Regions from separate parts of the Ramlibacter sp. P4_H7 genome, predicted to be linked through region 2. Evidence: predicted binding sites of a transcription regulator. Region 2 holds the regulator's gene; each other region holds the start of a gene.
The links. Region 2 encodes sigma-54, which starts transcription at its own class of promoters, with help from an activator protein. Its sites were predicted from a motif close to TGGCANGNAANCTGCTTT; they were not measured.
Positions count from the first base shown of each region.

Region 1: the regulator sigma-54 is predicted to act here: its motif matches at 1,334-1,351, upstream of AC1DSA_RS04380 (ammonium transporter).
Region 3: the regulator sigma-54 is predicted to act here: its motif matches at 1,006-1,023, upstream of hydA (dihydropyrimidinase).
Region 4: the regulator sigma-54 is predicted to act here: its motif matches at 1,481-1,498, upstream of AC1DSA_RS04030 (BMP family protein).

Region 1 is NZ_JBFUKP010000002.1:255,597-257,795, reverse strand. Features, by position in the region: gene AC1DSA_RS04380 (ammonium transporter) at 61-1,263, opposite strand; yybP-ykoY riboswitch at 1,385-1,568, shown strand; gene AC1DSA_RS04375 (TMEM165/GDT1 family protein) at 1,569-2,126, shown strand.
Region 2 is NZ_JBFUKP010000001.1:620,609-622,807, reverse strand. Features, by position in the region: gene lptB (LPS export ABC transporter ATP-binding protein) at 1-430, shown strand, start outside; gene AC1DSA_RS03145 (RNA polymerase factor sigma-54) at 450-2,021, shown strand; gene AC1DSA_RS03140 (THUMP domain-containing class I SAM-dependent RNA methyltransferase) at 2,113-2,199, shown strand, end outside.
Region 3 is NZ_JBFUKP010000002.1:202,122-204,320, forward strand. Features, by position in the region: gene AC1DSA_RS04140 (GntR family transcriptional regulator) at 1-36, opposite strand, end outside; gene AC1DSA_RS04145 (maleate cis-trans isomerase family protein) at 105-830, opposite strand; gene hydA (dihydropyrimidinase) at 1,152-2,199, shown strand, end outside.
Region 4 is NZ_JBFUKP010000002.1:174,413-176,611, forward strand. Features, by position in the region: gene AC1DSA_RS04025 (ABC transporter ATP-binding protein) at 1-428, opposite strand, end outside; gene AC1DSA_RS04030 (BMP family protein) at 434-1,423, opposite strand; gene AC1DSA_RS04035 (cysteine hydrolase family protein) at 1,611-2,199, shown strand, end outside.

The sequences.
Region 1 (2,199 bases), on a different contig from region 2:
CCCGGCAACCCTGAGATCCGGCCGCCATGGGGTCTTGGCGCTTGCACGCCACAGATCAGGTCACCAGGCGGCCTCGCGTTCGGGTGTGGAGCCGATCTTGTGGATCGCCAGGTCCGCCCCCTGGAATTCCTGCTCCGCCGAGAGGCGCAGGCCCATCACCGCCTTCAGCACCCCGTAGAGCACGAAGCTGGAAACGAGCGCCCAGGCGACGCCCAGCAAGCTGCCCATCAACTGGGCCCCCAGGCTGACCCCGCCCAGCCCACCCAACGCCTTGCTGCCGAAGATGCCGGCGGCAATACCGCCCCAGAGCCCGCAAAGGCCGTGCAGCGGCCAGACACCGAGCACGTCGTCGATCTTCCAGCGGTTCTGGGTGAGCGTGAACATGACGACGAAGATCGCGCCGGCGGCGCCGCCCACGGCCAGCGCCCCGAGCGGGTGCATCAGGTCACTGCCCGCGCACACCGCCACCAGTCCCGCGAGCGGGCCGTTGTGGACGAAGCCGGGGTCGTTCCGGCCGAGCAGCAGCGCGGACAGCGTTCCACCCACCATGGCCATCAGCGAGTTCACCGCGACCAGGCCGGAGACCTTGTCGATCGTCTGCGCACTCATCACGTTGAAGCCGAACCATCCCACGGTCAGCACCCACGCACCCAGCGCCAGAAAGGGAATGTTGGAAGGCGGATGCGCCGAGACCGCGCCGTCCTTGCGGTAACGGTTGGCGCGCGCCCCCAGCAGGATCACAGCCGGCAACGCCAGCCAGCCGCCCACCGCGTGCACGACGATGGAGCCGGCGAAGTCATGGAATTCCGATCCCGTGAGGGCCTTGATCCAGCCCTGGATGCCGAAGCGCTGGTTCCAGGCGACGCCTTCGAACAGCGGATAGATGAGCCCGACGATTACCGCGGTTGCGACCAGTTGCGGCCCGAAGCGGGCGCGCTCGGCGATCCCGCCGGAAATGATGGCCGGAATGGCGGCCGCGAACGTGAGCAGGAAGAAGAACTTCACCAGCTCGTAGCCGTGCTTCGCGACCAGTTCCTCGGCGCCCACCAGGAAGCCCGTCCCGTAGGCCACCGCATAACCGACCAGGAAGTAGGCGACGGTGGAGACGGAGAAATCGACCAGGATCTTCACCAGCGCGTTGACCTGGTTCTTCTTGCGCACGGTGCCGAGTTCCAGGAAGGCGAAGCCCGAGTGCATCGCCAGGACCAGGATCGCGCCGAGCAGGATGAACAGGACGTCCGAGCCCTGTTTTAGTGCTTCCATTGCTACCTCTTTGGATGAAATGCTTGTTGATGGTGCGTTTCGGCCGATTCTTCGGCTCTCGCACCAAAAGGAAGCAATATCCGCGCCAAGAGCGTGCGTACGGTCGCGTCGGCTACAATGCACGCCTGTCATTGGGGAGTAGCCTCCCTTCACCTCGAAAGGGGTCGGCGTCAACAGACTTGGGACCCCGCGTCCCATGGCGCCGACGGTGCTTCGACTTGGCGAGACCTTTGACTGCGCAGCCTCCGTTTCAGGCCGGGGATGCCGCGCAGTCATTGTGTTTGTCGCACCGGCCCGGAGCATCCATGGAAGCCTTTCTCGTCTCTACCGGCATCGTCGCCCTCGCCGAAATGGGCGACAAGACGCAGCTGTTGTCGCTGGTCCTCGCCGCCCGGTTCCGCAAGCCCTGGCCCATCGTGCTGGGGATCTTCATCGCCACCCTGTTCAACCACGCACTTGCCGGCGCGGTCGGCAGCTGGGTGACCACGGCGCTCGGGCCCGACCTGCTGCGCTGGGTGCTCGGCGGTTCGTTCATCGCCATGGCGATCTGGATGCTGATCCCCGACAAGCTGGACGAGGGCGACGGCGACGCCGCGCCCAAGTACGGCGTGTTCGTGACCACGCTGGTGGCGTTCTTCCTCGCCGAGATGGGCGACAAGACGCAGGTGGCCACCGTCATGCTGGCGGCCCGGTTCAACGCGTGGGCCTCCGTGGTGGCCGGCACGACGCTGGGCATGATGCTGGCCAACGCGCCCGTCGTCTGGTTTGGCGACCGGATCACGCGCAAGGTGCCGATCCGGCTGGTTCACATCATCGGCGCCGTCATCTTCCTGGTACTGGGCGTGCTGGCGCTCTGGCCGTAGCCGCTATACTTCTTCGCAGCGCCGATTTGCCTCGCTTGCGGGCGCTCAATAAATGCCGCTAAAGACAGGCCGG
Region 2 (2,199 bases):
GCTGCAGCGCGGTCCGGACGGCAAGTCGCTGTCGGGCGCGGAGATCGAACACCGGCTGACCGCGCTGCTGCAGGACCTGCGGGTGGACCACCTGCGCGACTCGCCGGCCCTGGCGCTGTCGGGCGGCGAGCGGCGGCGCGTGGAGATCGCGCGCGCGCTGGCGACCCAGCCGCGCTTCATCCTGCTGGACGAGCCGTTCGCCGGCATCGACCCGATCGCGGTGATCGAGATCCAGCGCATCATCAGCTTCCTCAAGTCGCGCGGCATCGGCGTGCTGATCACCGACCACAACGTGCGCGAGACACTGGGCATCTGCGACCACGCCTACATCATCAGCGAGGGGCGCGTGCTGGCGCAGGGCACGCCCTCGGAGATCGTGAACAACGCCGACGTGCGCCGGGTCTATCTCGGCGAGCACTTCCGGATGTGAAAGCGGGACGGCCGGCCGTATGAAGCAAGGGCTTTCCCTTCGCGTTTCGCAGCACCTGGCGCTCACGCCGCAGCTGCAGCAGTCGATCCGGCTGCTGCAGCTGTCGACGCTGGAGCTGAGCCAGGAGATCCAGCAGATGCTGGACGACAACCCCTTCCTGGAAGCGCAGGTGGAGGACGTCGGCGAGGAGTTCGGCATCGCCACCTGCGATGCGGTGCGCGCGGCGGACGAACCCGAAGGCCAGGGCGAGGGCGAAAGCAGCTTCGAGCTCGCCGCGCCGGCCGGCGAGGCACCGTCCGCGTCGACCCCGGAGGCGGAGCCCGCCGAGTTCGGTGACGACAGCACCCCCAACTGGGAAGGCGACGGCACCACGGAGACGGTGCCGGACGACGGCGAGTGGGGCGGCGAGGCGCCCGCGCGCCGCAACAACACGGGCGACGAGGACGATGTCGAAGCGACCGACCTCGCGCGCGGCAACGAGTCCCTGCAGTCCTGGCTGCACCGGCAGGCGCTGACGCTGCGCCTTTCCGAGGAAGACCGGATGGCCCTGCGCTTCCTGATCGAGTCGCTCAACGACGACGGCTACCTCGAGGAGCCGCTGGAAGAACTCGCGCGGGGACTGGCGCCGGACGACCTCGAGCAGCAGGAGGAGCTGGTGCAGCGCTTCACCATGGCGTTGCACCTGCTGCAGAACCTGGACCCTCCCGGCGTCGGCGCGCGCACGCTGGCCGAGTGCCTGCTGCTGCAGCTGAAGACCATGCTGGAGGAAGCGCCCGGCCAGGAGTCGATCGCTACCGCCATGAAGATCTGCCAGCAGCCGATCGACCTGCTGGCCAAGCGCGACGTCAAGCGGCTGGCTCAGTCCTGCGGCGGCAGCGAAGCGATGGTGAAGGCGGGGATCGCGCTGATCACCCGCCTGGAGCCGAAGCCCGGCCGCCGCTTCGTCGATGTCGAGCGCAACATCATCGTGCCCGACGTGATCGTCACGCAGGTCGGCCGCGGCACCCGGTCGAACTTCCGCGTGCAGCTCAATCCCGACGTGGTGCCGCGCCTGCGCGTGCACGACGTCTACGCCGGCGCGCTCAAGGCGCACCGCGGCGAAGGCCACCAGGCGCTGCAGCAGCGGCTGCAGGAAGCCCGCTGGTTCATCAAGAACATCCAGCAGCGCTTCGACACCATCCTGCGCGTCTCCGGCGCGATCGTGGAGCGGCAGCGCAATTTCTTCATCCACGGCGAGCTGGCGATGCGGCCCCTGGTGCTGCGCGAGATCGCGGACGAACTGGGCCTGCACGAATCGACCATCTCGCGCGTGACCACGGCCAAGTACATGGCCACGCCCTTCGGCACCTTCGAGCTGAAGTACTTCTTCGGCTCGGCCTTGGGCACCGAGACCGGGGGCAATGCCTCCAGCACCGCCGTGCGCGCCCTGATCAAGCAGTTCGTGGCGGCGGAGCAGGCGAAGAAGCCGCTGTCGGACAGCCAGATCTCGGACATGCTCAAGGAACAGGGCATCGAGTGCGCGCGCCGCACGGTGGCCAAGTACCGCGAGGCGCTGCGGATCGCGCCGGCCAACCTGCGCAAGGAACTATGAGAGCCGCCCGAATCACCGAAGACGCTCGCTGCTGCCTGCGAAGCGGAATGTCCCACGCGGGTCGGTTGGCACGCGCGGGGGGAGCGGCCTGATGCGCGACCTCCGCCTGTTCCTGCCCTGCGCAGCCGGTGTCGAGGCTTTGCTGGCCGAGGAAGTGACCCGCATCTGCGCGGGCGCA
Region 3 (2,199 bases), on a different contig from region 2:
GGCGCGGGCCGGCGTGGTGCGCGCGGTGGCGGGCATGGATCGGGTGCGGGATGCGGGGTGGGCGTGGCCGGCGATTCTATCGGCGAGCTTGCCGTCGGTCGTGCTCAGGTCCATTGGAACAGCTCCCCCCAGCCGGTGATCGCGGCCGGCGAGCCGCCCGCCGCGCGCACCATGCCCCACACCGTGGTGCTCACCGTGTCGAGCAACGGGATGCCGTGCGTGCGTTCGATGGCGGGCGCCAGCGGCGCGGCATGCAGGTTGGTGCAGAAGGTGGTGATCGCCTGCGGCTTCGCGCGCGCGACGTCGTCCATCAGCTCGCGCAGGGTGTGCGGCGTCACGCCGGCGAAGTCGTGGTTGACGCGGATGCCCAGGTGGCGCTCCGCGACCACCTCGATGCCGATCGCGCGGTAATTGGTGACGATGCGCTCCTGCACGTCGGGCGTGTAGGGCGAGACCAGTGCCAGCCGCTGCACCTTCTTCAGGGCCAGCAGCTCGTTCAACGCCAGCACGGCCGTGGTGGCGCGGATGCCGGTGCGCTCGCGGATGCGCTCCACCAGCTGCAGGTCGCGGTCGAAACCGAGCCAGCCCGCGGCGGTGCCGCTCCAGCCGATCACGTCGACCTTGGCGTCCGCCAGCAGCTCGGCCGCCGCCAGGATCTTGCTGTCGTCGAACTGGCCCAGCGCCGCCGCGTCCAGTGCGATCTCGGTCACGCGAAACCGAGAGAAGTGGGCACTGGCATTCGGAAGTGCAGCCACCAGGGCGCTGGTCAGCGGTTCGAGTGCGGTGTTGGAGGAGGGGGTCAGCACCCCCAGGCGCAAGGGTCGGGTCACGGTCGGTCTCCTGCGGCGGCAGCGCCGCGATGGTCGCAGTATGGACCAAGGCCCGGATGCGATTCCACGCATTTTGGTCGAAATTGTCGACATTGGTGTAAACACCGACGGCGACGGAAGGTCCTGTCGTCCATAGTTCGCCCACTCCGGCATGCCCTCCGAAATCTGGCGGCAATGGCCCGGAAGTTGCAGTTCCTCCGTAGCCAAATATGATCCAACTGAGCTTCGCACCAGAATCCGCACCCGACTCGTTGTCGACAATCTTGTCTGCACTTTTCTGGGATGTTGGCCGCACCGGCCTGGGGCAATCGGGAGTCCGCCATGGCTGACGCGCTCGACCTGGTGATCCGCAACGCCCGCGTCGCGACCGCCAGCGACACCTTCGCCTGCGACATCGGCATCCGCGGCGGCCGCATCGCCCTGCTGGGCGAGGGCCTGCCCGCCGGCCGGAGCGAGATCGACGCGGCCGGCCGCACCGTCACCCCTGGCGGCGTCGATGCCCACTGCCACCTGGACCAGCCGATGGAAGGCCCGGTCAAGATGGCCGACGACTTCCTCACGGGCACCCGCTCCGCGGCCTGCGGCGGCACCACCACCGTCATTCCCTTTGCCGCGCAGATGAAGGGGCAATCGCTGGAGGCGGCCGTCGTGGACTACCACGGCCGGGCGGAAGGCAAGGCCTGCATCGACTACGCCTTCCACCTGATCGTCAGCGACCCGACGCCCACCGTGCTGGCCCAGGAGCTGCCCAGGCTGATCGGCCAGGGCTACACGTCGTTCAAGGTCTACATGACCTACGACGACCTGAAGCTGGACGATGCGCAGATCCTCGACGTGCTCGACGTCGCCCGCACCCATGGCGCGCTGGCCATGATCCACGCCGAGAACGCCGACTGCATCGAGTGGCTGACCAAGCGACTGGAAGCGGCCGGCCGCACCGCACCGCGCTGGCACGCGCACGCGCGGCCGATGCTGGTGGAGCGCGAGGCCACGCACCGTGCGATCGCGCTGTCCGAACTGGTGGACGTGCCGATCCTGATCGTGCACGTGTCCGGCCGTGAAGCCATCGAGCAGATCCGCTGGGCGCGCGCCCATGGCCTGTCGGTGTTCGCCGAAACCTGCCCGCAGTACCTGTTCCTCACCGCCGAGGACCTGGGCATCGACGACAGCTACCAGGGCGCCCGCTGCGTGTGCAGCCCGCCGCCGCGCGACAAGGCCAACCAGGAAGTCATCTGGGACGGCCTCGGCGACGGGCTGTTCACCGTGTTCTCCTCGGACCACGCGCCCTTCCGCTACGAGGACCCGCAGGGCAAGAAGCCCGGCGGCCAGGAAGTGCCTTTCCGCCACATCCCCAACGGCATCCCGGGGC
Region 4 (2,199 bases), on a different contig from region 2:
TAGCGCTCCTGCATGGTCCGCAGCCGAGCCGACCCGGCCTTGCGATCGAGCACGCCTTTCGCCTGCCCGAGCAGCAGGTTGTCGACCACGCTCAGGTCGGGCACGAGGCTGAAGTGCTGGTGCACCATGGCGATGCCGTGCGCCAGCGCGTCGGCCGGCGAACGCGGCGTGTAGGGCCGGCCGTCCAGCGCCATCTCGCCGGCATCGGGCTGGTGCACGCCGAACACCAGGTTGCACAGCGTGGACTTGCCGGCGCCGTTCTCGCCCAGCAGGCAGTGGATCTCGCCGGGCAGGATCTCCAGCGATGCGTCCTGCAGCGCCTGCAAGCTGCCGAAGCGCTTGCCCAGGCCCGACAGCCGCAGCAGCGGCGCGGCCGGCGCGGGGGCCGGCGCAGTCGCACCCGCCGCGGTGTCGGTGCCGGCGCGCATGGCGATCAGCCTTCCAGCACCTTGATCTTGCCGGACAGGATGTCCTTCTTGATCTGTTCCAGCTTGGCCTTCTGATCGGGCGTGCCGCCGCAGATCACCATGTCGGAGGCCGCAGGGCCCATCGCGAGGCCGAAGGGCTTGTAGCCCGCCTTCCAGCTGCCGCCCACGGCTTCCTTGATCGCGTAGTGCACCTGGTAGCCCACGCCGGTGATGCTGTAGGCGGGATACAGGGCGTCGCTGCCGCACCGGTCGGTGTAGCTGCCCACGATCCTGGTGCCCTTTTCCTTGGCCGCCTGCTCCATGCCGCGCAGGCCCAGGTTGAGGATGTGGTAGTGGACATCCGCGCCCTGCGCGATCGCCGCCAGCGTCGCTTCCTTGGACTTCGCCACGTTGTCGAAGTCGCCGGTGTAGTTCTCGAAGTACTTGACCTTCGGGTTGACGAACTTGGCGCCGTTGCCGAACTCCTTGCCGGCGTTGACGATCGAGGGGATCTCCATGCCGCCCACGTAGCTCACCGCGCCGTTCTTGGACAGCATCGCGGCGGCGGCGCCGGCGACGAAGGCGATCTCCGCCTGCTTCACGTCGTAGCCCGCGACGTTGGGCATGTCCTCGGCCTTGTTGCCCCCCACGATGGAGAACCTGGTGTTGGGGAAGCGCTTGGCCACCTTGAGCACCGCGGCCTGCGTCTGGCCGCCCACGCCGATCACCAGCTTGTTCTTGGAGGCCAGGTTGGTCAGGGCCTGCTCCATGTCGGCGTAGTTGATGTTCTCGATCATCTGCACCTTGACCTTGTCGCCGTACTCCTTCTGCGCGGCGACCAGCCCGTCGTAGCCCGACTCCATCCAGCCCTTGTCCGACTTGGAGCCGGGAATCAGGATGCCCACGGCGAGCGGGTCCGCGGCCTGCACCTGCGGCGCTAGTGCGCCGGCGGCGAGCAGCGCGGCCGAGAGGCCGGCCAGGCTGAAGTTGCGGCGGGAGAGCAGGGAGATCTTCATGGCATGCCTTTCGCTTTCTGAGGGGGTGAAGTAATCAATCAATTACTTAGCCCATGCTTTGCAATATCGATGCCAGTGCAAAACCCCGCGTTTCCGCTGCCGCAGGCAGGCCGCGGCGCGCCAGGAAGGTGCGCGCGCACCACGATGGCAAGGCCCGACCCGCGGATGCCATGACCCAGGAGCCAACATGAAGCGCCACCCCTACCTGCCCGACGCCCGGCCCGACAACGCGCTGGGCCTGGGCCACCAGTACTACTGGGTGGCCGACGAGAAGGAAGTGGACATGTCGGTCGCGCCGCCGGCGCCGGTGCCGGTGCGCATCGCGGCCGCGCCGCAGAACGTGGTGCTGGACCTGCGCCGCACGGCCATCGTCATCATCGATTTGCAGAACGACTTCTGCACCCAGGGCGGCTGGGTCGACCACATCGGCGGCGACTTCGCCGCGGACCGCACGCCGATCGCACCGCTGCAGCTGCTGCTGCCCGAACTGCGTGCCCAGGGCGTGCCGGTCGTGTGGGTGAACTGGGGCAACCGCCCCGACCTCGCGAACATGCCGCCGAACCAGATCCACCTGTACAAGAACAGCGGCGCCGGCGTCGGCCTGGGCGATCCGCTGCCCGACGGCCGGGGCAACGTGCTGGAGAAGGATTCGTGGGCGGCGGCGATCGTCGACGAGCTCGCACCGAAGCCCGGCGACATCCTGGTGGACAAGCACCGCATCAGCGGCTTCTGGGACACGCCGCTGGACAGCATCCTGCGCAACCTGGGCATCAAGA